DNA from 2 places in the Kribbella alba genome. Region 1 is predicted to be linked to the other one. Evidence: predicted binding sites of a transcription regulator. Region 1 holds the regulator's gene; the other holds the start of a gene.
The links. The regulator HrcA, encoded in region 1, represses chaperone genes, less so after heat shock. The targets are predictions, from matches to a motif close to TTGGCACTCGNNNNNNNCGAGTGCCAA.

Region 1 (9,825 bases):
GCAGTCGGCCCTGCACGTCCCACATCTCCGCCTTCTCGGCGGGTTCCGCGTGGTCGTAGCCGAGCAGGTGCAGGACGCCGTGCACGGTCAGCAGCTCCAGTTCGGCCCAGGTGCCGTGGCCCGCTTTCGCGCCCTGCGCGGCCGCGACGGTGGGGCACAGCGCGATGTCGCCCAGATGCCCCAGCGGCGGCTCGGCGTCATCGTCGGCACCCGGCCGCAGCTCGTCCATCGGCCACGACATCACGTCGGTCGGGCCCGGCAGGTCCAGGAACTCGACGTGGTAGCGCGCCATCGTGTCCTCGTCGACCAGCTTGATCGACAGCTCACACTCCGGGTGCAGCCGCAGCGACGACATCACGAAACGACTCAGCCGCATCAGTCCGTGCGCATCGATATCGACGCCGGACTCGTTGTTGACCTCTACGTTCATCTCTTGAGCTCAGCGTCACTTTCGAAAGACTCGTACGCCGAGACGATGCGGCCGACCAGCTTGTGCCGGACGACGTCGTGCGAGGTCAGCCGGCAGAACGTCAGGTCCTCGACGCCTTCCAGGATGTCCTGGACGACGCGCAGTCCCGAGCGGGTGCCGGTCGGCAGGTCCACCTGGGTGACGTCGCCGGTGACGACCATCTTGGAGCCGAAGCCTAGCCGGGTGAGGAACATCTTCATCTGCTCAGGCGAGGTGTTCTGCGCCTCGTCCAGGATGATGTAGGCGTCGTTCAGCGTCCGGCCGCGCATGTACGCCAGCGGGGCGATCTCGATCGTGCCGGCCGTCATCAGCCGCGGGATCGACTCCGGGTCGAGCATGTCGTGCAGCGCGTCGTACAGCGGGCGCAGGTACGGGTCGATCTTCTCGGACAGCGTGCCGGGCAGGAAGCCGAGCCGCTCACCGGCCTCGACGGCAGGCCGGGTCAGGATGATCCGGTTGACCTCCTTGGCCTGCAGCGCCTGCACTGCCTTGGCGACGGCCAGGTAGGTCTTACCCGTGCCCGCCGGGCCGATGCCGAAGACGATGGTGTTTTTGTCGATGGCATCGACGTACCGCTTTTGGTTCAGCGTCTTCGGCCGGATCGTCCGGCCGCGGCTGGACAGGATGTTCTGGGTCAGCACGTCGGCCGGGCTCTCGACCGTGGCGGCCTTGATCATGGCGATGCTGCGCTCGACGGAGTCGGCGGTCAGCCCGTGACCGGTCCGGACCACCGCGATCAGTTCGTCGATCAGCCGCTCGGCCAGGGCCAGCTCGGCCGGTTCACCGTTCAGGGTGATCTCGTTGCCGCGGACCATGATGTCGGCCGCGAACTCCTTCTCCACGATCCGGAGGAACTCGTCCCGGGCTCCGAGCAGCGCCACCATGTCGATGCTGTTCGGCACGACGATCTTGTGGGACGCCTTGTGATTGGCGCTGGTTGCGCTGCGGTCAGCGCGCGCCGCATCCGGGTGCGACGGCTCGATACTGCGTGGCCTGGACAGCCTGTTCCTCCTGGTGCAGATGGTGTGACTTGACCATGCTAGCCGCCCGCTCCGACAGGCTCACCCGATAAACCCCGCAAGGCCCGGATTCCCGCACCCGGAGTACCGGTCGCGTCACGCTCGGCGACGCCTGCGGATCCTGCCGGCCACGTTGTCAACCTGGAACCCGACCTTCGCGTCTCTGTCACGTGGCACAACCGGCCGTGGTGTACGAAGAGTGCGTGGCACATGAGTCCTCGTGGGACGCCGACGAGGCGCTGACGGCTGTCTATACCGCGCACTATTCGTCGCTGGTCCGCCTCGGCTCCCTGCTGTTGCGTGACACCGGTTCGGCGGAGGAGATCGTGCAGGACGCCTTTGTGGCCATGCACGCCCGGTGGAACCGGCTGCGCGACCCGCACAAGGCCCTGGCATACCTGCGCACCGCCGTGGTGAACCGCTGCCGTTCAAGGCAGCGGCATCTGGTCGTGGTGGACAAGCACATGCCCCGCTCCCTGCCGGACGAGCCCAGCGCGGAGCACGCCGTACTACGGACCGCCGAGACCGACCGGGTGATCGAGGCGATGCGGACTCTCCCGGAGAAGCAACGCACCGTGATGGTGCTGCGGTACTACGGTGATCTGTCGGAGGCGGAGATCGCCGACACGATGGGGATCAGCCGGGGATCCGTGAAGAGCCATGCCGCGCGGGCGACCAGGTCGCTGCGCCAGGTCCTGGAGCAGAGCGCATGAACGACCACCCGAACGACCAGTTCGACGAGCTGCTGCGCCGTGCCCTGGCCAACGAGGCGGACAAGGTCGAACCGGCCGACGCGCTGCACGAGATCCAGGCGCGGGTCAGCTCCCAGCGCAAGGTCGTGACCCGGCGCCCATGGGTGCTCACGACTGGCGCGGCAGTGGTCGGCACCGCCGCGGCCATCGGCGCGTTCACGATGCTCGACCACGACACCAGAAACACGGGCGTGCCCGAGGTCGCCGGTCCGGCCGGCACCGCCACCAGCGCGACTGTTGCCCCGAGCCCCAAGTCGGCGCCCACCACGCCGCCCCCCATGCCGCCGACAGTCGCCAGGACTGATGCCACCACGGCTTTCCCGAGGGAGCGCAGCACCCCCGAGCCGGCGGTCAAGGGCAGGGCGGTACCCATCTACTGGGCGGGGAAGTCGGTGGGGAACGACACCGGGGCCGGAGTGCGGCTCTACCGGACGTTCGCGAAAGTCAGCGGTCGGCCGGCCCTCGAGGCAGTTCGGTTGCTGACCACCGACAAGTCCGGCGATCCCGACTACTACTCGCTGTGGACGGGCTCGGCCGTCGACTCGGTCACTCGGTCGGACGGTGTGGTGACCGTGGACTTCAAGGTGCTGCCGCGGCTGCAGTTGGAGCCGGCGATGGCGGAGGTCGCCGTCCAGCAGCTCGTCTACACGGTCCAGGGCGCGGTGAATGACGAGACCCAGAAGGTCAGGGTGACCGAACAGGGCCGGAGTGGGCAGGCACTGTTCGGCCAGGTCGACACGACCGAGCCTTTCAGCCGGGCCCAGGCCAGCAACGTCCAGGCGCTGGTGTGGATCCTGTCGCCGGTGGAGGGCACCGCGCTGAAGACCCCGGTCACCGTCAGCGGCATGGCAGCGGCGTACGAGGCGCAGGTGAACTGGCGCGCCATCAACCTGAAGACCAAGGCCGTCGTCAGCGACTTCACCTTGACGAAACAAGGGCAAGCGTTCTCGCCGTTCTCCTTCACCACCAAGCTCACGCCCGGTGAGTGGCAGATCGAGGCCTACCTGGTCTCGGCCCAGGACGGCCGCATCACCGACGTCGACTCGAAGACGGTCTCGGTCAGGTAGTCGGTCAGCTCCAGCGCGAGCGGGCGAGGAGTGCGGAGGCGGCCGCGACTCCGGCGGTCGAGGTGCGCAGGACCGTGTCGCCCAGACGGACAGGGTCCACGGCGAAGGCGTCCAGCTCGGTCGGAGAGATGCCGCCTTCGGGGCCGACCACAACGACGACGTCGCCTTCCGAGGGCAACTGCAAGGACGCGAGCGGGATCTTCGCCTCCTCGTGCAGCACTACGGCGAGAGCCGACTCGTGGATCAAGGCAGCGACCTCGGCAGTGGAGGCGATCGGGGCCACCTCGCAGAACCATGAGCGCCGCGACTGCTTGCTGGCTTCGAAAGCCCAGGCCTGCCACTTGGTGAGCGTCTTGGTCACCCGCTCGGGGTTCGACCGGAACTGGCTGCGCTCCGCGTTCCACGGAACGACCAGATCCACACCGACCTCGGTGAGCATCTCCACCGCCAGCTCGGCTCGCTCCCCCTTCGGCAACGCCTGTACTACGACCAGCCGCGGGCTCGCCGCCGGCACAGTCCCGCGGTTCTCCGCGGCAACCGTCAGGCCCGTCTTCGAAGCACCCGTGACGGGTCCTTCCACGAAAGACCCGCGCCCGTTCGTCAGGCGGATCCGCTCGCCCGGCGCGATCCGGCGTACGACTGCCGCATGACGACCCTCGGCACCATCCAGCGTCAACTCCGAGCCGGTCAGGTCAGCCAGGTAGAAAACCGCGAGTCCCATGTCCGGGAGTTCAGTGCGTGCCGAAGGCGTCGCGTAGCCGGCCGAAGACACCCTTGTGCGCGGCCTGGACGTGGCCCTGCGGGCGCTCCTCGTCACGCGCCGCGGCGAGTTGCCTCAGCAGCGCGGCCTGGCCGTCGTCCAGCTTGGTCGGCGTCTCGACGATCACCTGGACGATCAGGTCGCCGCGACCCGCGTGCCGCAGTCGCGGGACTCCGCGAGCCGTGAGCGTCATCGTAGTACCGGACTGGGTGCCGGCACGGATCTCGAGCGGCGTGGTCTCGCCCTCGAGCGTCGGCAGGTCGATCGTGGTGCCGAGCGCGGCCGCGGTCATCGGCAGCGTGACCGTGCAGTGCAGGTCGTCGCCGTTGCGGCTGAAGATCTCGTGCGGCTCGACGTCGATCTCGACGTACAGGTCGCCGGCCGGGCCGCCGCCGGGGCCGACCTCGCCCTGGCCGGACAACTGCACCCGGGTGCCGCTGTCGACGCCGCCGGGGATCTTGACCGTGACCGTCCGGCGCGAGCGGACCCGGCCGTCACCGGCGCACTCCACACACGGGCTCGGGATGGTCGTGCCGAAGCCGCGGCAGTTCGGGCACGGCCGCATCGTCCGGACCTCACCGAGGAACGAGCGCTGCGTGTGCGTCACCTCGCCCCGACCGTGGCAGATCTCGCAGGTGACCGGCTCGGACCCGGCAGCCGCGCCGGATCCCGAACAGGTCGGGCACAGTACGGCGGTGTCGACCTTCAGCTCGCGGGTGGTGCCGAAGGCCGCCTCGCTCAGGTCGATCCGCAGCGGAATCAGGGCGTCCTGGCCCCGCCGGGTGCGCGGCCGCGGACCGCGGGTGGCCCCGCCGGTCTGGCCGAAGAAGGCGTCCATGATGTCGGTGAAGGTGAAGGCCTGGCCGAACCCGGCGCCGGCCCCGGCACCCGGACCGCTGGCGAAGGGGTCACCACCGAGATCGTGTACCTGCTTCTTCTGCGGGTCGCTCAGCACCTGGAACGCGCGGCCGATCTCCTGGAACTTGTGGTGCGCGTCCTCGGAATCGTTGACGTCCGGGTGGTACTGGCGGGCCAGCTTGCGGTAGGCCTTCTTGATCTCGTCCGGTGAGGCGTCACGGCTGACGCCCAGGACGGCGTAGTAATCGGTGCTCATACTCCAGACCAACGGTAGGTAGCAGTTCGGTATTCGATCATGAGTCGGCCAGGATCTGACTGACATAGCGCGCGACGGCACGAACCGCGCCCATCGTGCTCGGATAGTCCATGTGGGTCGGGCCGACGATGCCGAGCGTGGCCAGCGTCTCCGACTTGGAGCCGTAGCCGGTGGCGACGACCGAGGTGGTGGCAAGCCCTTCGTACGGGTTCTCGTGGCCGATCCGGACCGTCAGGGTCTGCGGATTGGTCGCCTCGCCGAGCAGTTTCAGCAGGATCACGTGCTCCTCGAGCGCCTCGAGCACCGGCTTCACGTTGCGCTCGAAGTCGTCGCCGTACCGGGTCAGGTTGGCCGCGCCGCCGACCGCGATCCGCTGCTCGCCTTCATCGGTGAAGGCTTCCAGCAGACTGGTCACGATGGCGGCCACCAGCGGCCGGTCGGCGTGCGAGAAGCCCTCGGGGAGGCTGGCGAGAGCGCTGGCGGCCTCGGTCATCCGCTGGCCGGTCAGGGCCGTGTTCAGCCGCGAGCGCAGGTCGGCGATCAGCTGTTCCTCGACGTCGTGGTGGGTCTCCACGATCCGCTGCTCGACCCGGCCCGTGCTGGTGATCAGCACGAGCAGCAGCCGGCGCGGCGTCATAGTGACCACCTCGATGTGGCGCACGCTCGAGCGGGTCAGTGTCGGGTACTGCACGATCGCGACCTGCCGGGTGATCTGCGCGAGCAGCCGGACGGTTCGCCGTACGACGTCGTCCAGGTCGACGGCGCCGGCCAGGAAGGACGAGATCGCCTTCTTCTCGGCCGGCGACAGCGACTTCACCGTGCTGAGCTTGTCCACGAAGAGCCGGTAGCCCGCGTCGGTCGGGATCCGGCCGGCGCTGGTGTGCGGCTGGGTGATGTACCCCTCCTCCTCCAGCGCGGCCATGTCGTTGCGGACCGTCGCCGGGGAGACTCCGAGGTTGTGCCGGTCCACCAGCGTCTTCGAGCCGACCGGCTCGTGCGTGGCCACGTAGTCCTCGACGATGGCCCGGAGCACGTCCAGTTTGCGTTCGTCCAGCACGCGCACCACCCTCTCTCCCACATCAGGCCACGGTCGGGCAGCAGCTTTGGCACTCCCGAGATTCGAGTGCCAGTCTACCGAGCCGTAGCGCTGCCTACCGCCTGATTGCGGCGTGGGACAGGTCTCAGGCGGATTCGGGAGACGCTCCCAACGGTACGGCGGCCGGCCGCTCGACCGTGCTGGCCACGTCCACCGGCTGGTCCTGGGCAGCCGCCTCCAGCAGCGATTCCAGTACGTCGAGCACGTGGTACGCGAGGGAACCACTGGCTCGGTGAGGTTCTCCGTTGCGGATCGCGCGGGCCATGTCGGCCACGCCGACACCACGGCCCGCTCCGGCGTACCCACCGGCTACCGGGAGTTCCGTCCAGTCACGGGCGGTCGCAGTGGCGATCTCCACCTTGCCGTCGAAGGTGTTCGGGTCCGGCACGGACAGGCTGCCTTCCGTCCCGTACACCTCGATCCGAGGCAGCCGGGCTGCCCAGACGTCGAAGCTCATCAACACGGTGGTCAGCGCACCGGACTCATGCTCCAGTACGCCGGTGACGTGGGTCGGGACCTCCACTGGGAAGGTCTCACCCGCCCGCGGGCCGGTGTGCACCTTGCGCTGGTCCTTCGAACGCCCGGCGCGCCCGGAGACCCGCCGTACCGGTCCGAGCAACGTGACGAGGCTGGTCACGTAGTACGGGCCCATGTCGAGCAGCGGGCCGCCGCCGGGCTGGTAGTAGAAGTCGGGCGCGGGGTGCCAGAGCTCGTGCCCGGGCGTGACGAACGAGGCCGTCGCAGCAGTCGGTACGCCGATGTCGCCGCGGTCCAGGGCGGCTCGTGCGGTTTGGGTTCCGGTGCCGAGCACAGTGTCAGGAGCGCAGCCGATCCGCAGGTCGTTGGTGGCGGCCAGCTTCAGCAGCGGCTTGGCCTCGGCGCGATCGACAGCAAGCGGCTTCTCGCCGTAGACGTGCTTCCCCGCCTTCAGCGCGGCCTCGTGGACCGGGGCGTGTGCAGCCGGGATGGTGAGGTTCAAGACGATGTCGACCTCGGGGTCGGCCATCAGCTCGCCGGACGTCAGGGCCCGGATACCCGGCTTCTGGTCGGCGATCGCCTGCGCGCGGCTGAGGTCGAGGTCGGCCACGGCGACCACCTCGACGCCGGGCAGCTTGGCCAGGTGGTCGAGGTAGGTACCGGAGATGACGCCGGTGCCGACGATGCCGATCCGCGTGTTCCCGGAGATCACTTGCTCGCCCACAGCAGCCCCCGCTCGATGATCGTCCGAACCTCCGGAACCTCGAGATCCTCGAGCTTGTGGCCCGGCGTACAGACGAACACACGACCCTCTCCCCAGGTGCGTGTCCAGACGGACGGCATCGTCGCGCCGGCGATCCACGGGTAGTCGGGGTGGGCGCGGAACGTGGTCGTCGCCAGCACGTTGTTGGTCGGGTCGGCGTGGACGTAGTACTGCTCGGTGTGCAGGTCGAACTGCGTGATGCCCTCGACGATCGGGTCGTCCGAGACGACCTCGATCCGGTGGTCGACGAAGCCGCCCGGGTGTGAGACGAACTGCCCGCCGGTCATGAACTGGTAGTCGGCGTTGTTCCGGAACGAGTCGACGATGCCGCCGTGCCAGCCGGCCAGACCGGTGCCGGCCCGGACCGCGGCCTCGAGTCCCTTGGACTGCTCGGGCGTGATCTCGCCCATGCTGATGCACTGCAGCACGAGGTCGGTGCCGTCGAGGTCGAGGTAGCTGTCGAGGTCGTCGGACACCGCCACCTCGAAGTCGTTGTCCCGCAGGAAGGGGATGAACAGGTCGGTGGCCTCGATCGGGAGATGGCCTTCCCATCCGCCCCTGGTCACCAGTGCCCGTCGTGTCGTCACGCTGTCCACCCTTCAGAAAGCCTGTCCAGAGATCGGATGAGTCCAGACGACCCTAGGCGGCGGATCACGGCCCTTCAAGTGCCGTCCCGGCCGTTGGATAGGGCTTGCCGAAACCTGCCCGCTGTGGGCCGTCGACCGTCCAGGGTCGCGGGACGGGTTGGTGGTCCTGAGTTGGTGAGAATCCGCGGCGGTTAAGGTCGGCGGTATGAGTGACTGGACCGAGCTGGGCGATCGATGCTGGGTCCGCCGGTATCACGAGTGGGATCTGAACATCGGCCTCGTGGTCGGCTCCGAGGGCGCGCTGGTGATCGACACCCGCGCGACGACCGCCCAGGCCGAGGAGCTGCTGGCCGAGATCCGCGAACTCACCGATGCGCCGGTCCGCTGGGTGGTGAACACCCACGCCCACTTCGACCACACCTTCGGGAATCACGTGTTCACTCCGGACGCGGCGACCTACGCGCAGGAGAACGCCGCGACCGCCCTGGCTGAGCGAGGACCCGAACTGCAGCAGCACTACCGCGACAACCCGGGCCCGGATCTGTCCTTCCCGGAGATCCCGGCCGCGGTGCTGGCACAGGTCGCCGACACCGAACTCGTTGCCATCGACAACACCTTCGCCGTCGCCAAGGTGATCGACCTGGGCGATCGCCGGGTGGAGCTCCTGCACCTGGGCAACGGACACACCGACGGCGACGTGGTGGTCGTCGTACCGGATGTCGACGTGTTCTTCGTCGGCGACCTGGTCGAGGAGTCGGCTCCGCCTTCGTACGGCGACGACTCCTATCCGCTGGAGTGGCCCGACACCGTCGACCGGTTGATCGGCCTGCTGTCGGCGACGGCCAGGGTCGTCCCGGGACACGGCGCGGTGGTCGATGCCGAGTTCGTGCGCGACCAGGCCGGCGATCTCGGCACAGTCGCGAACACGATCTCGGGGCTGCATCACGCCGGCACGTCCCTCGAGGCCGCGCTCGCCCACACCGACGACTGGCCCTGGTCTGTCGCCCACTTGGAAAACGCCGTACGCCGCGGCTACCAGGTCCTGGGGACTCCCCGGCGACCCACGCTGCCGCTACTCGGTCCCGGCTGAACCCGACGTCCGGAATACCGATCCGGTAGCGCTGCGGGGGTTATCCGTTGACACGGTGATCCCCTATCCCGCACGTTGTTGCGAAGCGTTCGCCGTACCGACCGGATGAGGTGGGACCAATGGCCAGCACCGAACAGATCTATCATCCTGACGGCCGTGTCGAGCTGGAGGATCCGGCGGCCATCGCGGACAGCCCGTACGGGAACGCCGAGCTCGCGCCGACTCGACTCCCCGAGCGCCGCTGGACGACGTACAACTATGCGGCGCTGTGGATGGGCATGGCCCACAACATCCCCAGCTACCTGCTCGCCGCCGGGCTGGTCGCGCTCGGGATGAACTGGCTGCAGGCGTTCCTCACGATCACCCTCGGGAACCTGATCGTGCTGGTCCCGCTGCTGCTGAACAGCCACGCGGGAACGAAGTACGGCATCCCGTTCCCGGTCTTCGCGCGCGCCTTCTACGGCGTCCGCGGCGCGAACTTCCCGGCGCTGCTGCGGGCGTTCATCGCCTGCGGCTGGTTCGGCATCCAGACCTGGATCGGCGGCCAGGCGATCTACGTGATCGTCGGCGAGCTCGCGGGCTCCGGCTGGACGAATGCTTCGTCGATCGGCGGTCACCCGTGGACGATGTG
Region 2 (21,286 bases), on a different contig from region 1:
CGTCAGCGTGAGCACGCGGTTCACCCGACGGGCCGCGACCAGAGCACGCATCAACTGGTTGGCCATCTCGGTCGCCGTGCGCAGCGGCAGCACCAGGAAGGTGGCATAGCCGTAGAAGGCGACCAGCGAGCCGGCAGTCAGTTCGCCCCGCACCGCGAAGTGCGCACCGAGCCCGACGACGCTGACCACGAAGATGCCGGGCAGAAACACCTGGGCGGCGTCGAGGACCGACTGGATCCTCGCCACCTGGACGCCGGCGGCGCGCACGCGCTGGGACTCGCCCTTGTAGCGCCGGGAGAAGGACTCCTCGCCACCGATGCCGCGCAGCACCCGCAGTCCGACCACGATGTCGGAGCCGAGCGAGTTCAGTTCGCCGACCGCGTCGCGCTGGGCGAACTGGCGCTTGTGCAGCGGCCTCAGCATCGGCCCCAGGCAGAACACCATCACCGGCACGCCGATGAGCACGACCAGGCCGAGCAGCGTCGACGTCGACAGCAGGATCACCGCGACCACGGCGAAGGCGACGATCGCGCCGGCGAAGCGGGCAGTCGTCTCCAGCAGGTTGCCGATGTAGGAGAGGTCGGCCGCGCCGATGCTGACCACCTCGCCGGTGGCCAGGTGCTTGGGCAGCGTCGCGCCCAGATCGGCAGACTTCCTGCTGACCACCTGGACGGTTCGGTAGGCGCCGCTCAGCCAGTTCGCCACCGCGAAACGGTGCCGCATGATGCCCGCGAGCGCCTGCAGGACGCCGACGGCGAACAGCACCGACGTCCACAGCAGCAGCCGCCCGGTGTCCCCGGCGGCAACGCCCTGGTCGATCGCCCTACCCAGGATGGCCGGGATGAAGGCCTGCGAACCCATCCAGAGAATGCCGAACGTCATCCCGCCGAGGAGCGTGGCCTTCTGACCGCGCGCCACCCAGAGCAGATAACGGGCAGGCGAACGGTGATCCGGAGTGCCGGGGTCGGCAACTGGCAGTTGTTTCATAGCCGTTTCAGGCTAGGCGTGCCCACCGACAAAAGCATGTGAATAAACGCTCGGTGAACCCCCCGGACCCGGGGTCGGCGCGGTAGTGCGGTTGGACGGGCTGTCACGGGTCGGTGGCTCCCCGCCCATCCCAGAGACCTTCACCTTGCGTTGGGCAACGAGTTCCCGGGCATCCATCTGCGGCGTCTGTGCTGGATCCATGCTGGTGATCGCGCATCGGGGAGCGAGTGGCTACCGCCCGGAACACACGCCGGCGGCGTACCGCCTGGCTGCGGCCTTAGGGGCCGACTACCTGGAACCGGACCTGGTCGCCACGCTCGACGGCGTACTGGTGGCCCGGCACGAGAACGAGATCTCCGGTACGACGGATGTCGCCGAGCACGCGGTGTTCGCGGACCGGAAGATCACCAAGATCGTCGACGGTGCCGCGGTGACCGGCTGGTTCGTCGAGGACTTCAGCTATGCCGAACTCCGCACGCTGCGGGCCCGGGAGCGGATGCCTGCCTTGCGGTCGGCCAACACGGCGTACGACGGGCGCGAGCCGATCCCGACCTTCGACGACGTGGTCGCGATGGCCCGGCACGAGTCGCAGCGGCTCGGCCGTCCGATCGGGGTGATCCCCGAGATCAAGCACCCGGCGTACTTCCGCCGCCTCGGCCTGCCGCTGGAGGAACTGCTCGCGGAACGGCTGGTCGCGCTGGGTCTGCGGGAAGGCGAGGCGATGGTCCAGTCGTTCGAGCCGACCAGCCTGCGCCGCCTGTCGGTGATGACGAACGTGCCGCTGGTGCAGTTGGTCGACTCCGAGAACGCCCCGAACGACTTTCTCCGCCACGGCGACAGCCGTACCTTCGCCGACCTGATCGAACCAGCCGGCCTCCGCGAGATCTCGACGTACGCGCAGGTGCTGGCACCGCACAAGGACCTGGTGATCCCGCGGACCTGCGACGGCGCCTTGGGCGAGCCGACCAAGCTGGTGGACCAGGCGCATCGGGCCGGGCTCGCCGTGCAGGTCTGGACCTTCCGTGCCGAGCGCCGCTTCCTCCCGACCGGCCTCGACCTGGCCGGCGAACTCGCGCGGTTCGCTGCCACCGGCATCGACGGTGTCTTCGCCGACCACCCGGACATCGCCGTCGCGGCGGCAGTCAAAACCAGTCTGAAGGTTTAGAACTCGGCCCGCTGCGGCTCTGGCAAGGGTCTACTACTAGCAAGGTCTGCGTCGGTCTGCACGGCAGCAAGGCTGTGAGCGCGGATGGCCTATCTGCTGGCGCTCTCACCTTGCTGCCGTGCGTTCCGACCGTCACGCGGCCGGAGGCTTGTCGTCGTAGATGCGGGCGGCGATGTCGGACTCGGGTGTCGGCTGCTGGGACTGCTGGCCGTTCTGCCAGATCGCCTTGCCGTCGGCCTCCGGGATCACGATCCACGCGACGACGTAGCCGAGCAGCGCGGTGCCGCCGGTGATCAGGGTGAGTGCGACGATGCCCAGGCGGACAAGCGTCGCGTCGATGTTCAGGTACTCCGCGATGCCGCCGGACACGCCGGAGAGCATGCGCTGGTCGCGAGAGCGTCGGAGGACCTTGCCGGACAGGTTCGAGAAAGGTGCATTGGAGTTCGTCATGCCGACAACTTTGCCGCCGGGACCGCCTCCACCACATCGGGGATCGGTACCGACCCGACCCTGGTCCCGCCCCTGACCCCACTCAGCCGCCCCCACCCCGGCCCCTGACATCTTTCGTCACCCCCGCGTCACACCCCAGACCGCCCCTCGCCCCGCCGCAGCACTCTGTGCTCCGTTCAGCCAGATCCCGGCGGGGGAAACGACTGGGTGATGCACAAGGTCGCGCTCTCGTCGGTGGCATCGGCGGCGGGGTCGGTGTCGGCGGCGGGGTCGGGTCGACGTCGGTGTCGGCGGCGGGGTCGGGGTCGGCGCGGATTGTCGGTGGCTGGTTCTACCGTCGGGGGATGGATGGTGAGGCGGTGCGGAAGTTGATGCTCGGGCTGCCGGGGGTGGAGGAGCACGAGGGGTGGGCCGGGCAGCCGGCCTTCAAGGTCCGGAAGAAGGGATTCGTTTACCTGTCCGAGGACGAGTCGTCGGTGATGCTGAAGGCGTTGCGCGAGGAGCAGGAGGCGATGGTCGCGGAGGATCCCGAGACGTACTCCCCGTCCTGGGCAGCAGGCCGCTTCGCCTGGCTCGAGGCCGACCTCGCCGCCGCCGACGAGGAGGAGCTCCGCGAACTCCTGGTCGAAGCCTGGCGCCTGACGGCTCCCAAGTTCCTGATCGCCCAACTGACGCCCTAGTGCGACAGCCGTAGTTCGTGATGATGCCTTTCGGCAGGGGCCGCGGAGGGTGGGTGCGGCCTTGACCAAGAGTGGGGGCCTGGGACAGGTAGTGGGGACCTTGAACACGTTATTTCGTGTCCGCGGTCCCTGTTTGGTGTTCAAGGTCGCCGCTTCGTGACCGCTGCGCGCCACCGAGTCGGGTGCTGATCAAGGGCAGCGTGGTTTCGGCGGGTTCGTGAGCCCCGCAGCGCCAACACTGATCAACCGCGGCTGATTGCCTCCAGCGAGCGTGCGTAGGCCTGCTCGCGACATCCGCAGGTTGCCTGTGAATGCTGGCAGTCCGGGCCTGTCCCCGCAACATCACAAACTCCGGCTGTCGTACTAGGTTCGTGGCGCTCCGCCGGACTATTAGTTCCAGATCGCCCAACTGGACCGCTAGAGCGTCTTGCGGACCAGCACCCAGGAGGGAGACGCGCGGCTGATCTCCGTGAAGCCTGCACCGATGAAGACCGACAGCGGGCCGCGGTAAAGGTCGGCCGAGGGCACCTTGCCTGCTGCAGCGACGTCGACGCAGCAGCCTTCCAGTGTGGAGGCGCCCTGCGCCCGGGCGAAGTCGATCGCGCCAAGCAGCAGCTCGCCGGCGACACCCTGCCGACGATGACCGACCCGTACTACGAAGCAGGTGACTGCCCAAGCGTCGGGATCACCTCCGCGCCAGTTCTGGGAGGCGACCACCCGGGGGTAGGCCGAGCGGGGAGCCACCGCGCACCAGCCGACCGGCGTACCGGCTTCGTCGGAGGCGATCACGCCGGGCGGTAGGTCGGAGGAGCAGACCTGGGCTCGGAGGGCCGCGCGGTGGGAGGCTCGGCTGGCCTCGGACCACTGCTTGCCGCGGAGTCGGAAGTACTGGCAGAAGCAGCGCGAGGGATCGCCTCGTTCGCCCATCACGGCGGCCACGTCGTCCCAGCGGTCCGCCGTCGCAGGGCGTATCTCCAGCGCCATCGCAGCACCCTAGCGCTGGTGGTCACCCGCTGGGAGCGCGTCTCCATGCTCGCGCCAAGGTCGGCTAGCCGGTCCCGCCTCGCGCCAAGGTCGGCTAGCCGGTCCCCGCGGGCAGCGTTCAGGGGGTTCGGCGGGTCTGGCGGGCGGGGCCCACCGGGTTCGGCGGCCGGGGCGCGGCCGGTTCAGCGGGTTCGGCGGCTGGGGCGCGGCAGGTTCAGCGAGGACGCCTTGGCGGGTCTGGTGGGGAGGGGGCTGGCTTGCACTCGCTTGGGGCGAGTGCTAATACTTGGTTAGCACTCGCTGGGCGAGAGTGATAACTCTCGCGCCTGGTAGGTGTGACCATAGACGGCCTCGATGAGGTGCCGGAAGCGTGGCGGGACGTGACCGCCGCGGCGAAGGCGCCGTCCGTCGCGGGCATCCGGCCGGCTGAACCAAAAACTCGACGCGGGAGGACTCGCGGAGAATGCCCAAGCTGATTTCTTTCAATGAAGAGGCGCGCCGCGGCCTCGAGCGGGGTATGAACACCCTCGCCGACGCCGTGAAGGTGACGCTCGGCCCGAAGGGCCGCAACGTCGTCCTGGAGAAGAAGTGGGGCGCGCCCACGATCACCAACGACGGTGTCTCCATCGCCAAGGAGATCGAGCTCGAGGACCCGTACGAGAAGATCGGGGCCGAGCTCGTCAAGGAAGTTGCCAAGAAGACCGACGACGTCGCGGGTGACGGCACCACCACCGCGACCGTGCTGGCCCAGGCGCTGGTGCGCGAGGGTCTGCGCAACGTCGCTGCCGGCGCCAACCCGATGGGCCTGAAGAAGGGCATCGAGAAGGCTGTCGAGGCCGTCAGCGAGCAGCTGCTGGCGCTGGCGAAGCCGGTCGAGACCCGCGAGCAGATCGCCGCCACGGCGTCGATCTCCGCTGCTGACAGCCAGGTCGGCCAGATCATCGCCGAGGCGATGGACAAGGTCGGCAAGGAAGGCGTCATCACCGTCGAGGAGAGCAACACCTTCGGTCTGGAGCTCGAGCTCACCGAGGGCATGCGCTTCGACAAGGGCTACATCTCGCCGTACTTCGTGACCGACACCGAGCGGATGGAAGCGGTTCTCGACGACCCGTACATCCTCGTGGTGAACAGCAAGATCTCCAGCATCAAGGACCTGGTCCCGGTGCTGGAGAAGGTGATGCAGACCGGCAAGCCGCTGGCCATCATCGCCGAGGACATCGAGGGCGAAGCCCTGGCGACCCTGGTCGTGAACAAGATCAAGGGCACCTTCAAGACCGTCGCCGTCAAGGCGCCGGGCTTCGGTGACCGCCGCAAGGCCATGCTCGGCGACATCGCCATCCTCACCGGTGGCGAGGTGATCTCCGAGGAGGTCGGCCTCAAGCTCGACACCGTGGACCTGGAGCTGCTCGGTCAGGCCCGCAAGATCGTCGTCACCAAGGACGAGACGACCATCGTCGAGGGTCAGGGCGACGCCGACGCGATCGCCGGCCGGGTCAACCAGATCCGCGCCGAGATCGAGAAGTCGGACTCCGACTACGACCGCGAGAAGCTGCAGGAGCGGCTGGCCAAGCTGGCCGGTGGCGTCGCGGTGATCAAGGTCGGCGCGGCCACCGAGGTCGAGCTGAAGGAGCGCAAGCACCGCATCGAGGACGCCGTTCGCAACGCGAAGGCGGCCGTCGAAGAGGGCATCGTCGCCGGTGGTGGCGTCGCCCTGCTGCAGGCGAGCGTGATCGCGTTCGAGAAGCTCGAGCTCGAGGGTGACGAGGCCACCGGTGCCGCCATCGTGCGGTCCGCGGTCGAGGCACCGCTGAAGCAGATCGCCATCAACGCCGGCCTCGAGGGTGGCGTCGTGGTGGAGAAGGTCCGCAACCTCGAGCCGGGTCACGGTCTGAACGCCGCGACCGGTGAGTACGTCGACCTGATCAAGACCGGCATCATCGACCCCGCCAAGGTCACCCGCTCGGCGCTGCAGAACGCAGCCTCGATCGCGGCGCTGTTCCTCACCACCGAGGCAGTCATCGCCGACAAGCCGGAGAAGGCCTCGGCCGCTCCGGGTGGCGCGCCCGACATGGGCGGCATGGACTTCTGATCTCCTGAAGCCCAGCAAGACAAAGGCGGTCCCGGGTTCACGCCCGGGACCGCCTCTTTGCTTCCCCCGCGGCCGAAGAACTGGCGGATCGTTGCCCATTTCTTCGGGCACTAGCGGTCTGGCTGCAAGCGGTCAGGCGTTCTCGTCGACCAGGCAGAACGAGGCGTAGTGGTCGCCGGTGTAGTACACGTACTGCGGGGTGGTCATCGCGCCGCCGCCGATCAGCCGGCGGGCGCCGCGGGTCGAGGAACCCGGCGTCTTCACGGTGTACTCGTGGTAGTAGCCGGTGGACTTGGCCGGCAGGATCCCCTCGCGGTTCTGGAAGACCGCGCCGTCCTGGCTGTAGGGGAACGGCCCGCCGGAGTGGATCAGGTTCAGCGTGGTCCTGGCCTGGGATGGCAACGTGCTCAGCGGGCAGGACGAGATCGCCGCGGGTGCGGGGTACGAGCCGGCCGCCGACGATCCGGCGTACTGGGTGCCGACGGCGGTCGCGGTGGCACCGGCTGTAGCGGTGCCGACGGCGGCCGTGGTGGCACCGGCCGTAGCGGCGCCGGCGGTGGTTGTGGTGGTGAGGCCGAGGAAGAGGGCCGCGAGGATCGCGGCGAGGGCGGTAGCGGACTTGGTGAAGCTCGATGAGGTTCGCATGATGCAAGGCTTCCCAACGTTGGGTAACCGGGCACATCCCAGCTGTGAATAATCGGTGGACTATGACCCCCGCGGCCCCTACTGTCTGCGGGAGCGAGACGGACCTCGGAGGGGAAGGAGCGACCGATGAACAGACTGACGTGTTTTCCGGCGCGACCGGTCCGCTCCTACAGCTCGCAGTGAGCGGAGCCAGCGCCTCTTTCTGGAGGTTTCGTGAACATCCGCACCCTGGTCGAGGCTGACCTCGACACCATCATCGCCCTGCTCGGGAACCAGTCGATCAACACCGCGACGGTCGACCGGTTCAAGCAGTACCTGGAGACCGGCGCGTACCGGCATGAGTGGACGTGGGTCGCCGAGCGCGACGGCGCCATCATCGCGCTGGCCGTCTGGTGGGGCATGGAGCAGTTCGACCACCCGTTGTCCATCGACGGGCTCTACCTCGCCACTGACGAAGACCCCGTGCCTGTTTGGACCGAGCTGATCCGGCACACGCTGGCGACGTTCCCGGCCGGGGCCGAGCAGCCGGAGTACCACATTTTCCTGCCCAACGGCTGGCGTGATCAGCCGGAGATCGTCGCGGCGCAAGAACCCCGCCTCGCGGCTGCCGCGGCGGCCGGGCTGTCCGAGACCACCGAGCGGCTGCGGTACGAGTGGCGCCCGGAGTACGGATTGCCTGCGAGGTCGACCCGGCTGCGGTTCGAGCCGGCCGACGACGAGGCCTTCCTGGACGTCTTCCGCCGGGTGATCCAGGGCAGCCTCGACGCGGCGACCGCGCGGGCCGTTGCCCGGGTCGGGGTCGACGGCGCGGCCAAGGAAGACCTGGAGATCTACCTGTCGATGCCGGGCGAGCGCTCCTGGTGGAGACTCGCGTACGACGCTGCCGGCGCGCTGGTGGGATTCGCGCTGCCTTCGGCGAACAACGGCGGCCCAGTGGTCGGGTACCTCGGCGTACTGGCTGAGCATCGCGGCAAGGGGTACAGCGACGATCTGCTGGCGGAGATCACGCAACTGCTGGTGGAGACCGGGGCGGAGCAGATCCGGGCCGACACCGACCTGACCAACAAGCCGATGGCTGCCAGTTTCGAGCGGCAGGGATACCGCAACTTCGCGGTTCGGCTGGTCGCCACGCATCCGCTCAACTGAGTCAGGACGGGCCGTCTGTCCCTGGGCGAAAGAGAGGGGTCGCCAGGGGCAGACGGCAGCCGTCGGGAGCCCTATGCTTCCCTGACATGTCACACACCTCCGGGCGGATCCGGAGTCAGAGGAGCCGCGGCGATGCGTGACATCGCACTGGTCCTCCATGTCGCCGCCGGAGTGGTCGCGGTCGTCTTCGGACCCCTCGCGATCGTGTTCACCCTGAGGCGCCGAAGTCTCAACTGGGCGGGCGAAACCTTCCACTGGGCGGTGGCGATCGTCTGCCTCACAGCGCTGGTGATGGTGCCCTACGACTGGGCCGGCCTGTGGGTGTTCTGGCCGATCTCGGTCGCGTCGTACTTGTTCGTGTACTTCGGACAGCGCGCGGCCGAGGAGGCGGGCGGGCTCTGGTACCGAGGGGTGCTGCGCGGGTACGGCGGGGGCTGGATCGCCTTGTGGACCGCGATCCTGGTGGTCAGCGTGCCTGATCACCCGTGGACCTGGGCGGCCCCGATCGTGGTCGGCTCCACCCTGATCGAGTGGCTCTGCTTCCGGCCCGCCCCCGCCTGGACCGACAGCTAACCCCGGAGTGGTCGGAAGAACAGTCGCAGGTCCTCGGCGAGCAGCTGGGGTACTTCCATCGCTGCGAAGTGGCCGCCCCGCTCGTACTCCTTCCAGTGCTCGATCTTGCCGTCGGGATCGGTCAGGCTCTTGATCGCGGTCTCTGCGCCGAACACGGCAACCCCGGTCGGCGGGCCCGCCACAGTTCCCCATCCCGCGCCTCCAGCACTGGTCTCGTCCGATGCCCAACTCTCGTTGGAGCCCGCGTCATCGTCAGATCCCCAGGCGCCGTTGGATTGCTGGGCGACCAGCGCCTTCCAGGCCTGCATGCCTTCGTAGACGGCGTGCGCAGCGGAGGCACCTGAGCCCGTGAACCAATAGAGGCTGATGTTCGTGAGCAACTGGTCGCGGTCGACCGCCTCCTCCGGGAGCTTGTGCTCCGGGTCGGTCCACTCGGCGAACTTCTCCACGATCCAGGCCAGCTGGCCGACCGGCGAGTCGTTCAGCGAGTACGCCAAGGTCTGCGGCCGAGTCGACTGCAAGGTTAGATAGCCGAAGCCTTCGGCCAATGCGTGGTTGAACCTCCCGGCCCGGACGCGATCGGATTCGGACAACCCGTCGAGCTCGATCGGCTGCCCGAACGGTGCCGACGCAGCGACCCCGGCGAGGTGCACACCGGCGACATGCTGGGCGTCGAGCATCGGGAGCATCCCGGCGACACCCGAACCCACGTCGGTGCCATGCGCGGCGTACCGCTCGTAGCCCAGCCGGCTCATCAGCTCGGTCCACATCCGGGCGACGCCGAACAGGTTGAACCCGGCCTCGCCGATCGGGTTGGAGAACCCGTACCCCGGCAGCGACGGGATGACGACGTGGAACGCGTCCGCGGGATCACCGCCGTACGAGCGGGGGTCGGTCAGCGGGCCGATCACCTGCTGGAACTCGACCGGGGAGCCGGGCCAGCCGTGCGTGAGGATGAGTGGCATCGCGTCAGGCTCGGGGGAGCGCTGGTGGAAGAAGTGGATCCGCTGCCCGTCGATCTCGGTGATGAACTGCGGGATCTCGTTCAGCGCCGCTTCCTGCGCGCGCCAGTCGTACCCGGTCGCCCAGTACTCGGCCAGCTCGCGAAGGTAGTGGACTGGAACTCCGCGGCTCCAGTCGTCCACCCGCGGCGTGGCCGGCCACCGGGTGTTCGCCAGCCGAGCCCGGAGGTCGTCCACCTCGTGCTGCGGAATCTCGATACGGAAGGGCTGGATCTCGCTGTTGTTCGTCATGCCTCCACGCTAGGAACAATCGCGGCGAGCTTTCTTCCGCAATCAGATATTCGAGCCAGCGTGGCAACTCGGTCAGGCCTTCGGTTGACGGTAGGGAACCGAACGTTTTGGCTGCTCCTCTTTGGTGTTGCCCGACTCGGTCGCGGAGGCCCGTTCGTAGTCGGTCAACACATCGAACACGCTGGGAGCCTCAAGCAAGCGGTATCGCCGTTGATCGCCGACCGCACGGAGGACTCCGGCACTGACGAGGCCGTCGACGGCGGCGAAGGCTGCGGACCGGCTGGCTCCGGTCAAGCGCATTGTGTCGTCAGCCGTGATGACCGGGTTCGCGATCAATTCGCTCAGCAGTTTGTCAGCGGTGCTGTTGGCCCTCGGGCGGACTGCGTCACGCCAGTCGGCCTCCAGGATTTCGAGCCTGGATTGCAGAGCTTCGGCATCCTTGGTCGCGCGTCGGGTGGCCGTCAGAAAGACGTCCAGCCAGTCGCGGATCCCGGCGAGGGCAGCTGGACTACCTGCTTCGCCGCTGTAGCGGAAACCCGACAATCCGTCGACATAGGCACTCGCTCGTGTGGCGAGGGCAAGGCTGATGGGTGGGACGAAGGCTGTCGCCAATCCTCTTCGCCTGAGGACTACGTGAATGAGCGCCCGGCCCGTCCGGCCGTTACCGTCCCCGAACGGGTGGATCGTCTCGAACTGCGCGTGAGCAAGCCCGGCCTGGATAGTTCCGGGCAGATCATCGCGGTTGATGAACAAGCAGAGGTCCTGCAGCAGTTCGACGACGTACTCCGGTGGCGGCGGGACGAATGCCGCCTGGCACGGGTTGAAGTCGTTGCCGCCGATCCAGTTCTGCGTGGTGCGCAACTGACCTGCGATATCAGGCTGGTCGGAGTGCTCCATCAGGGCGGCATGGATGTCGAGAAGATGTTGAACCTCGAGACTTTCGGCCGCCGCGACCGAGTGCACGGCCAGATCCATGGCTCTCACATTGCCGAGGACAGCGTCGGCTGTGGCGTCTCGATCCGGTATGCCGGCGGCGAGTCGAGCCTCGTGCCTGGCGAGACGTCTGCTGTTGACCTGTAGACCTTCGATCTTTGACGATGCGACCGCCTCGGCGCGAAGCAGAAATCGCGCAAGCTGCTCGAGGTTGTGCTTGCTCGTGCCGCTGAACGTAGCAAGAGCCCGCTCGGCGTCGGCTACATCCGCTGCCAGTTCAGCGCTGAGATCCAGAGAGTGGGCGGTCAGCCGATCAGGTACATAAGCTGAATATTCACAAGGTCGTCTGTGCTTACGAGGTCCGTAGGCTTCCGGACTCGATCGCCAGATGGCCGTGATCTGTTGGCTCAAAACCTGGACTCCTTCTCATCTAAGTCCAGGTTATTACAACAACCTGGACTTAGAAGGATCTAAGTCCAGGTTGTTGGCTGAGAACTAGACCCGTCAGGCTTGGCCGGCTTGTTCTTCGGGGGTGGCCTTGCGGACGACGAGGCGGGTCCAGGCGCCCACGTAGACCCGGTCGTCGCCGTTGAGTTCGCGGCGCTGGCCGGGGGTGATCGGGTCCTCGGGGAGGGGATCCGAGGCCTGGCCGACGAAGGTGCCGTTGGACGACTGCAGGTCCTCGACCCACCAACGCTGGCCGTCGGTGGTCAGCTGGGCCTGGCGACGGCTCACGCCGGTGTCGTCCCCGCAGTCGATCTCCGGGGTGATGCCCCGGCTCTTGGACGGGCGGCCGATCAGCACGCTCTTCGCGACGATCGGGATCACCACCGGTAGGCCCGGCGAGGGGCACGGGTCGTCACTCTGCTGGACGGCGTACCAGTCCGGGTCCACCCAGCGTTCCACCACCCAGTCGGCGACCTCCTGAGGCGCGGGCGGCACCGGGGGCGGCGTACCGAGGTCGAGTGGGGAAGCGGGCCGCGGCATCGTGCCGGTGGTGAAGTCGTAGCCGCAGTTCTCGCAGAACAAGGCGTCCGCTGCGGCCGGCTCCGAGCAGTTCGGACAAGCCTGCGTCGCCGGAGTTGAAGCCGGCGCGGCGACCGCAGGCGCGGGGACCGAGGCCGTCGCGGGCGTCGCGGCCGCGCCGATGGGTAGGCCGCAGACGTCGCAGTAGTCGGTGGAAACGGACGGGTGCCCGCTCGGACAGGTGACTGAGGTCATTTCTTCACCCGGGTGGTCTTGGTGGAGGCGGTGTCCAGCGCCATCTCGTCAGCCTTCTCGACGCTGCGCCTGAGCCGCACGGTGCCGGTTTCCTGGTCGTCGATCTCGACCACCTTACGCAGTCGCGAGGTGGCTTCCTCGTTGCCGGTCTGGGCGGCGAGTTGGACGGCGCGGCCCAGTTTCGTGGTCGCGGTGGCGGTGTCGCCCGCGGCCTTCGCGGCCAGACCTTCCTGGATCGCGTCGGCGAGCTCGGTCTGGCCGGTGTAGTGCGCGACCTCCGGGCTGATCCGGGTGGTGAGCGCCTCGTCCGCGGACCACAGGGCCTTCACCAGACCCTGCGCGACCACCTGCTCGCCGATCGCCAGCTGGACCCGGGCGGCGAGCTGCTCCTGCCCGATTCCCTTGGCAGCAAGGCGAATCGCCACGTGGTAGTCACGCGACTCGTCGCCCCACGAGCCGGTCGGGTAGGAGCCGGTGAGCGCGTTGACCTCGGTCCGGCGAGAGGTGAGGTCGTCGACGTTCGGGGCGACCTGCCGGACGAACAGCACCTGCGCGCCCTGCGGCGCCCACACGCGCATGTCGGCCGTGGCGACGCCCTTGCTCATCGCCTGCTGGATCAGCTTGGAGAACTCCGCGGCCAGCTGCTCGGGCGCGGGGATGATGTCGACCGTGCCGAGCAGCGCAGTCGCGATCCGGCGTACCTCGGCGACCTGCCAGTTGACGCCGACACCGCGGCAGTCGCACTGGAACTGGCCGGTGACGGCCTCGATCGTGGCGGTCAGCACCTCCGGCGTCTCGTGCTGGTTCTCGCCGTCGGTGAGCAGGATCGCGTGCTTCTGGGTCAGTGACGGCACGGTCGCGAACACGCGCGAGGCGAGTCGCAGCCACGTCCCCATCGCGGTGCCGCCGTCGGCATAGAAGCGGGCGACGGCATCCTTGGCGGCCTGCCGGGTGAACTGGTCCATCCTGACCATCACGGGCTCGGGGGACGGTGGGAAGGCGAGCTGGGCCCGGTCGTTGCCGGAGATCACCGCGAACCAGACCCCGTCGAGGATCTGGTCGAGCGCGGTCTGCGCGGCGTACCCGGCGGCCCGGACGCCGTCGGCACCCATCGAGCCGGAGGTGTCGACGATGATGATCTCGCCGGCGTCGCCGCTGCCGGACTGGCCGGCCGCGCCCGCGCCGCTGCAGGACACCGTGACGATCGCGTGGACGTCCGTGCCGCCGTCGGGCAGGAACTCGTTCTGGTACACGGAGGCGGAGAACTCGGCCATCTCAGGCGTCCTTTCGGTGGAGCAGCAGGCGTCTAGCTAAGGGGCTGTGTCAAATGCGGGCGAGGGCGACGGTGATGTTGTCCTGGCCGCCCTGGGCGTTGGCCCAGTCGACCAGCGCGGACGAGGTGGCGAGTGGCTCGCCGCCGTTGGCCGCCGCGGTCTGACGTACGAGGTCGGCCAGTGGCGCCGCCTCGGAGCAGTAGTTCCACAGGCCGTCCGAGCAGACCAGCAGCCAGCCGGGGCCCTCGACCTTGACGGTGGTGGTCCGGGGCGTGTGGTCCGGTGCGTCCTTGCCAAGCCACCGCGTGATCGCGTGGGCCTGCGGACCGGTCTCGGCCTGGTGCCGCGGGACACCCGTGGCGATCAGTTCAGCGGCCCACGAGTCATCGACAGTCAGCGCGACCGCCTCGGCGTCGTCTGGGAACCAGTAAGCCCGGCTGTCGCCGACAACCCCTGCCACCAGCAGGTCGCCTTCGAGCACAGTCGCGACGAACGTGCAGGATGCCGGGTTGGGGCTGTCCGGGCTGGTGTTGGCCAGTACTGCGTCGTTGGCGGCGTCGGCTGCCGCCTTCAGGCGCGCGACGACCGCGCTGTTCCGCGAGGACTCCGTGCCCATGCCCTGTGCATGACCAGCAACCAGTACTTCGCGCGCGGCGCGCGCAGCAGCCAGGCTGGCTATGTCGGAGTCGAGCGACGAGCTGACTCCGTCACACACCACCAGCAGGGCCCTGCTCCCCGGCTCCGGGTCGGCGGCGATCGCAACGGCGTCCTCGTTGCGGCTGTGCCGGATCCCACGGTCGCAAACCGCGGCCACCCAGGGTGCGGGCTGCTCGCTGAAGTGGTCGCGGGGTTTCGCCGCCTTGGTGCCGCAGGTCTCGCAGTAGCCCTCCGCGCCGATCTTCCCGCCGCAGGAGCGACATGGGCCCATCGCCGCGGGGTCCGTCCCGGCGGCGTTCAACTCGACGGTCGGCTCGGTGTCCGTGTCGATCGCCGGGGTCGCCGCGCCGACGGTCGGGGTGAGCTCGGCGCCGCACGCCTCGCAGAAGCGGTCGGCGTCGGCGATCGGTCCACCGCAGTTGGGGCAGGCCGTACCGGTCGTACTCGTCATCGCAACGTCCATCCTCGAACTTCGTTGGCCTGGTCGACCAGGGCGATCCGTTCCTGCCGGTTGGGCGCTTGCCCGGCCAGCTCACGGTAGGCCGCCTCGAGGCCGTCTCGCAGTTCCGGCTCGGTGGCAGCCCGCCCAGCGATGTGCAGCGCAGGCTGTGGACCCTTGCTGAGCACCTCGTCCAGTGCGGTCCGGAACACGTTCGCGGACAGGTTCGCCCGGTCGACCGCGTCGATCGTCAAGGACTCGATACTGCCCATCGCCTCGGCCAGTGCGGCAAGCCCGCGACCTGATCCTGCCAGCAGACCGGCTCGCTGCCGCCGGGCCCGGACGAACGCGCCGCTGGTGGGCGGGACGAGGTCGAGCGCGGCGATGGCGCCGTCGAGGTCACTGCGCTGCGAGCGGATCGCGGCCACCCCGAACGCGGACGGCGCGATGTAGTTGGCATCGGTGCGAGCACACGTGAGGTAGAGCCCCTCTGCCACGTCGTACTCGCCGCTGAGTTCACAGGCGACGGCCAGTGCGAGCTTGGGCGCGAGTTCACCCGGCACCTGGCCGTAGACGGCGTTGAAGGCGGACTGCGCGGCCGCGTTGTCGCCGCGAGCGAGGGCGACCAGTCCGGACATCCAGACTGCCCGCCACTCCCACGGGTCCGCCGCCAGCAAATCGGACACCGCCGTGTCCACCATGTCGTACTGCCCGCTCTCCAGCGCTGCCTCGGCGATCTCCAGCAGGACCTGCGGCGACGACTCCGGTGCGTTGGCAACTACTTCGAGGCGCTGCGAGGCATCGGGCACGCTCACTGTCTTCAGCCAGCCTGCCATCTTGTCGCCCTCGTCCGGTAGCAGCGAGGGAAGCTGCTGCCACGGCGGAGCCGCGTCACCCAGTCCGGCCGCAAGGTCACCCGGACTTCCGAACAGCAAGGACGACGCCGAGTGCTGCGCGGCACCGGTCCCCTTGGAAGCGACCACCTCACGCAGTACGCCGAGAAGTTGGACGCGGAGCTCGTCGGCGGAGACGAAGCGGTCGGCCGGGTCCTTCGCGCAGGCCTTGAGCAGCAGCCGGTAGACCGAGTCGTGCTGCTGGAACAACGGCACGTCCGCCACCGGCGGCAGCGAGGAGAGGTACGTCGACTGGTAGCCGCGGAACTCCATCGCCAACACGGTCAGGGTGCGGCCCAGCGTGTAGATGTCCGAGGCAACGGATGTGCCGACCTCGGGAACCTCGGGGGCCTGGTAGCCCACGGTGCCGTAGATCGCCGAGTCCAGGTCGTCGATCCGCCGGACTCCGCCCAGGTCGATCAGTTTCACCGCGTCGCCGACCTGGATGATGTTGTCCGGCTTGAAGTCGCAGTAGACCAGGCCGAGGTCGTGCAGGTACGAGAAGGCCGGCAGGATCTCCAGGATGTACGCGATCGCCTGGTCGATCGGCAGCGCGTCGTACCGGCCGCCGTTGGCCTGCATGCGCTGCTTGAGCAGCGTTTTCAGCGAGGTGCCGCCGACGTACTCCATCACGATGTAGCCCGCGCCGTCGTGGGTGACGAAGTTGTAGATCTCCACGATCAGCGGGTGCTCGACCCGGGCCAGGAACTGCTGCTCGGCGATCGCGGCCGCGACGGCGTCGGGGTCCTCGGAGTTCAGCAGGCCCTTGAGGACGACCCAGCGGTTCGACACGTTCTTGTCGCGGGCCATGTAGATCCAGCCGAAACCACCATGGGCCAGGGCCCCGGCCACCTCGTACTGCCCGCCGACCAGGTCGCCCGCCTTCAGCTTCGGCGAGAACGAGTACGGGCTGCGGCACTTGGGGCAGAACCCCTCGGTCCGGCCCGGCTGGTCGCCGCGGGCGCGGCCGACCGCGTGGCCGCAGTTCGGGCAGTTCCGGCGGTCCTCGGGGACCATCGGATCGGTCAGGATCGCCTTGCTGGCGTCGATCGCGGGGATCGGTGGGACGTGGGTCAGACCGGCACCCAGCCGGGCCCCGCGCAGGCGGGTGGACGAAGTACCGACGCGTCGGGTCAGCTTGGAGCCGGCGGCCGTGGCGCGGGCCGACCCGAGCGGCGTCGAGGCGAGCCGGTTGGAGGCGCGCGAGACCGTTGACGGCGAACTGATTGGCTCTGGCGCTGCGGGCGCGGCGACGTCCGGCGCACCGGCGACAGCAGAGGGGCTGAGGGCACCAGCGGGCGCGGGGGAGCCGCACACGTCGCAGTAGCCGTCCATGATCGTGCCGGTGCAGCCGGGCTGGGTGCAGGCGATGGTCGTCATGTCGTCCCTCCTGTTGCGCGACCGGACTGGTGACCCTGCTGGGGTCTGGCGGCAAGACTGGTGTCCAAATACGTCTGGTACGCCGCTACGAGCGCGCCGAGTCTGGCCAGGTCTACTGGCTCGGCGTCGAGCACCTCACGGCCGCGCCGGTACAGCTCGGCAAGGTCTGCGATGGTTCCGCTGGTTCTGGCGACACTGCCCGCCTTCACCTTGTACGCATCCAGCCGCGCAGCAAGCTCATCCCTGCGCTCCAGCGCCGCACCGTACGCCGATTGCGCCTGCCCCAGCGCACGCCGTACTGCGTCTAGCCGGGTCAGGTACTTCTCCAGCTCAGCAGGGGTATTCGGCACCGGCCCGAGCGCGGTGACATCCGGTACGCCGAGGCGCGGGGCCGGGGTGACTCCGGCGACGCACCTGTCGGCCAGCGCGCGAACCGCTACGCCCTGCGCCTCCAGCTCGGTCCGGACGGCGCGAGCGCGGGCGACATCGGCGGCGCGCTCGCGACGGGTGGCGCCGCCGACGATCAGGTCGCGTTCGTTGCGGGCGGCATCGATCTCGAGGGGACCGATCAGGCCGCCGACATCGGCACCCCGCTTGGCGCGGTCGGTCAGCTCGGTGACCCGCCGGTCCAGGTCGTGGTGGGCCGCGATCGCCTCGTTGCGGCTGATCGCGGGCTCCTGCCGGACCAGGTCGTTGATCCGCTCCACCTGGGCCCGGAGCTGTCGGAGTCGGGCGGTCAGATCCGCGTCACCCGGCTCGAGCGCGAGCCTGGCGCGCAGGGTGGCGGCGAGTGCGTCCGACAAGGTGCATGCCTCGGGCAACGAAACTGCGAGCGATCCACCGGCGCCGCCGGTGTTCAGGCCGCCCCAGATCAGAGTGGAGATCCGCTCGGTCTCGGTCGGTCCGACCCGGCCGGAGTCCCAGGTGAGGAGAATCAATTCGTACCGGTCGGACACGGCCTTCCAGACCGCCATCGACAGCACCACGTCGGCGCTGAGGGCGTCGGTGTCGGCGGACTGCAGAGCCGCCTGGTCCAGTTCGTCGAGCTCGGCCCGGCGCCGGTCGCGCCACGTCCCCAGGGCGTCGAGGAACGTCAGCAGCTCCTTGGCGGGGATGCTGCTGCCGATCTTGCCTGGAGGCTGCGGCGCGACAGCCGTCGGCGTACGAACCGTCATAGAGGCCTGCCGTAGATGGCCTTCGGAGGAGCCGGGGCCGGACCGAGGTCGGGCGCGAGCCAATGATCGTACGAAGCCTTCCACTGGCCGTCGGTCCGCAGCTGGTCCAGGACGGCATTGACGAATTGGACCAGGTCTTTGGTGTCCTTCTTCATGGCCAGGCCGTACGGCTCCTTGGTGAAGGCCGGCGCCTTGGTCACCTTCGCGTACGGGTCCTGTGCGGCCAGGCCGGCGAGCACGGTGTCGTCACCGGTGATCGCATCCACCTTGCCCTGCTGGAACAGCACGAGACAGCCAGTGTGCGTGTCGGCCGGCACCGCCACGACCTTGGGGAACTTGCGCAGCGCGTCAAGGCTGGTGGAGGCGGCCGGAGCACAGACACGCTTGCCGGACAGGTCGGCCAGCCCCTGAGCGGTCGAGTTGAGCGGAACCATCACCTTCTGGCCGGCCCGGTAGTACTCGGTGGAGAAGGCGATGGTGTTCCAGCGGTCGCAGTTGATCGTCATGTTCCGCGCGACGATGTCGACGCTGCCGTTCTGCAGCACGGGGATCCGCTGGGCGCTGGAGATCACTCGCAGCTCGATCGGCACCGGCCTACCGAAGATCGCGAGCGAGACCGCCTTCAGCATGTCGATGTCGAAGCCCTCGATCGTCCCGGTGACCGGGTTGCGTGAGCCGAGCAGCAAGGTGTCCGCGGACACGCCGGCGATCAATCGCCCGCGTGCCTTGATCTTGGCCATCGTCGAGCCGGCCGGCAGCGCGTTCGGGCCCGGCAGCGGACCGGTCGGTGCGTACGACGCGAGCGGGTCGCCACAGTTCGGCTGCGGAGCCGGTGGTGCCGCGCTCGGGGCCGGAGTGGTCTTCTTGGCCGGGACCTGGGTCGCCTCGTAGGTGCTCGAGCCGCAAGCGGTCGCGGTGAGCAGCGCGGCAGTCAGCAACGCGGCCAACAGGCTGTGTTTCCTCATCGGTATTCCCCCAGTCGCTGAGACATGCCCCAGGCCGCGAGCAGCGCGGCGGCGATGCCGATCGGCAGACCGAGCCAGCCGATCGGTGGTAGCGAACCACGCGCGTCCGACAATTCCGACCGGGTCGCGTCGCTGGTCTTCTTCAGGCTGGCGGCGGAGCGCTGATCGAAGGTGCCGAAGGTCGTAGCGGCGTTCTCACCTGGTGCCTTGCCGACGGACAGGTCGACGGCAGTGTCCCAGTCGCCTTCCTTGGCATCCTTCTTGCGGATGTCCGCGTGGATCGTCTTGTACTTGTCCCACGGGTCCTTCAGCTCTGGATTGGTGACGGCGACGACGGCGAGTTGCTCGTCGACGGCCGCCGCGGACACGTCCCAGGCCTTGTTGAAGGCGTCGCCGGAACCGCGAGCGATCAGCGTCAGACTCTCGTTGGACTTGGCGTCGTACGCCGCGATCCGGGCGCGGGACAACGCCAGCGTGTCAGCGTAGGCGTGGCCCCGGGTGTCCTTGGCCTTGCTGCTCGCATTCGCCAGCGCAGTACCGCCGACCAGCATGGTCAGCAGCACCAGGACCGCCGCGGCGGCGATCGGCAGGTTCAGGTAGCGATGGGTGCGCCGGGCCAGCCACCACAGGGCGTAAACGAGCACGGCAAGCGTGACCAGGCCGCCGACGATCAGCCAGATGTTGCCGTTGCCGGCTGCGTTGAACTCGGTGGAGACGCGGTCCTCGTTCGCCTTGACCAGAGCGGTCACCAGGGGCAACGAATCGTTCTGCAGGGTCGCGTTCGCGTCTTTCAGGTACTGCGAACCGATCGGCAGGCCCTGCCGGTTGTTCGCCCGGGCCTGCTCGATCAGCCCTTGGTAGCTGAGCAGGGTGGCGTTCAGTGCGCCCAGCGCCTGCTGGTCCGCGGGCTGTGCCGTGGCTGCCTCGGCGATCAGCTTGGAGGCAGCGGTCATCGAGTCGACGAAGTGCTGGCGCTGCGCGGGTGGCTCCAGGCCGCCCACGAGGAAGGCGTTGGTGGCGTCCGCGTTGGCGCTGACCAGGTTGGTGTGGATGCCCTGGATGCGGACCAGCTGAGCCGTGTTCTCCTCGGCTCGCTTCAGCGCGCCGTCGGATTCACCGAAGCCTTGCGCAGCCGCGAGGCCGAAGAGCACGGCGATCACCGCGGTCAGGATCATCAGCGCCCGCATCCGGCCCGGAGTACCGGCGAACCAGGCATTGATGGCGCCCGGCTTGATGCGAGCAGAGGTCGACGAGTTCTGCGGTGTGGCCGTGGGAGCGGGCGGCGACCATGTCGCCGGGGGCGCACTGGTGGTTTGGGTCACGCCTGTTCTCCTTGCTCGGGCTCACCGTCGGGTGCTGCCTGCGGTGCCGGTTCGCCGACCGCTGCGGTTGGCTCAGTCTCAGTGCTCGGCTTGTCGGCCTCGGTGGGTTCGTCGGTCAGGTCTTCGGCCAGGATCTGACGCAGCTGCTCGGTGCTGGGTGCCGTCACATCGCGCAGTCGCCAGGCGTGCCGGCCGATCGCGGCCTCCAGCACGTTCCGGGCGAACCGGCCGTTGCCGAACGAGCGGTCCCGCCGGGTCGAGGCCAGGATCACCTTGAACTGGTCGAGCGCGTTCGGCGTCAGCTCGTAGTCGGCCGCCTCGGCCAGCCCGGTCAAGATGTCGGTCAGCTCCTCGTCGCTGTAGTCGTCGAACGCGATCGTGGTCCGGAACCGGCTGGCCAGGCCCGGGTTCGCGGCGATGAAGTCCTCCATCGGTTCGGGGTAGCCGGCAACGATCACGACGAGGTCGTCGCGGCGGTCCTCCATCTCCTTCACCAGGGTGTCCACGGCCTCACGCCCGTACTGGTCGGCGCCGAGGTCGCCCGCGGTCAGGCTGTACGCCTCGTCTATGAACAGCACTCCGCCGGTTGCCGAGGCGACCACCTCGGCTGTCTTCGTGGCCGTCTGGCCGAGGTACCCGGCGACGAGCTCGGAGCGGTCCACCTCGACCAGTCGGCCCTTGGAGAGCAGACCGAGCGCTTTGTAGATGCCGCTCACCAGGCGGGCCACCGTGGTCTTGCCGGTGCCGGGATTGCCGACGAACACCAGGTGCCGGGTGATGGTCGGGCTCTTGAGTCCTGCCTCGGTGCGGAGCTTCTCGACCCGCAGTACGGCGACTTGTCGGTGCACCTCGCGTTTGACCTTCGCTAGGCCGGTCAGCTCGTCCAGCTCGGCTAGCAGCTCTTCTACTGTTCGCTCGGGCTGCGCTGGTTCCGCCGCTACTTCTACAGCCGGCTTCACCTGCGGCTGTGCGTTCACCTGCGCCTGTGCATTCTGCTGTGCCTGTGCATTCTGCTGTGCCTGTGCGTTCAGCTGTGGCTGGGGGGAGCGGGCCAC

Region 2: groL (chaperonin GroEL) is a predicted target of HrcA. The motif match lies at 4,523-4,549, and genes of this name have one in related genera.

The regions. Positions count from the first base shown of each region.
Region 1 covers NZ_BAAANE010000017.1:1,116-10,940, reverse strand. The annotation lists gene ybeY (rRNA maturation RNase YbeY) at 1-430, opposite strand, end outside; gene ABD210_RS31730 (PhoH family protein) at 427-1,353, opposite strand; gene ABD210_RS31725 (SigE family RNA polymerase sigma factor) at 1,692-2,201, shown strand; gene ABD210_RS31720 (Gmad2 immunoglobulin-like domain-containing protein) at 2,198-3,307, shown strand; gene ABD210_RS31715 (16S rRNA (uracil(1498)-N(3))-methyltransferase) at 3,312-4,028, opposite strand; gene dnaJ (molecular chaperone DnaJ) at 4,039-5,181, opposite strand; gene hrcA (heat-inducible transcriptional repressor HrcA) at 5,219-6,238, opposite strand; gene ABD210_RS31700 (Gfo/Idh/MocA family protein) at 6,363-7,478, opposite strand; gene ABD210_RS31695 (ThuA domain-containing protein) at 7,463-8,104, opposite strand; gene ABD210_RS31690 (MBL fold metallo-hydrolase) at 8,310-9,194, shown strand; gene ABD210_RS31685 (NCS1 family nucleobase:cation symporter-1) at 9,314-9,825, shown strand, end outside.
Region 2 covers NZ_BAAANE010000004.1:734,738-756,023, reverse strand. The annotation lists gene ABD210_RS10325 (ABC transporter ATP-binding protein) at 1-987, opposite strand, end outside; gene ABD210_RS10320 (glycerophosphodiester phosphodiesterase) at 1,187-2,152, shown strand; gene ABD210_RS10315 (PspC domain-containing protein) at 2,285-2,602, opposite strand; gene ABD210_RS10310 (MmcQ/YjbR family DNA-binding protein) at 2,947-3,282, shown strand; gene ABD210_RS10305 (GNAT family N-acetyltransferase) at 3,700-4,266, opposite strand; gene groL (chaperonin GroEL) at 4,730-6,355, shown strand; gene ABD210_RS10295 (guanyl-specific ribonuclease) at 6,488-7,000, opposite strand; gene ABD210_RS10290 (GNAT family N-acetyltransferase) at 7,214-8,146, shown strand; gene ABD210_RS10285 (hypothetical protein) at 8,279-8,719, shown strand; gene ABD210_RS10280 (epoxide hydrolase family protein) at 8,716-9,972, opposite strand; gene ABD210_RS10275 (Fic family protein) at 10,045-11,316, opposite strand; gene ABD210_RS10270 (FHA domain-containing protein) at 11,410-12,126, opposite strand; gene ABD210_RS10265 (vWA domain-containing protein) at 12,123-13,400, opposite strand; gene ABD210_RS10260 (PP2C family protein-serine/threonine phosphatase) at 13,450-14,508, opposite strand; gene ABD210_RS10255 (serine/threonine-protein kinase) at 14,505-16,769, opposite strand; gene ABD210_RS10250 (hypothetical protein) at 16,766-17,944, opposite strand; gene ABD210_RS10245 (glutamate ABC transporter substrate-binding protein) at 17,941-18,909, opposite strand; gene ABD210_RS10240 (hypothetical protein) at 18,906-20,231, opposite strand; gene ABD210_RS10235 (AAA family ATPase) at 20,228-21,286, opposite strand, start outside.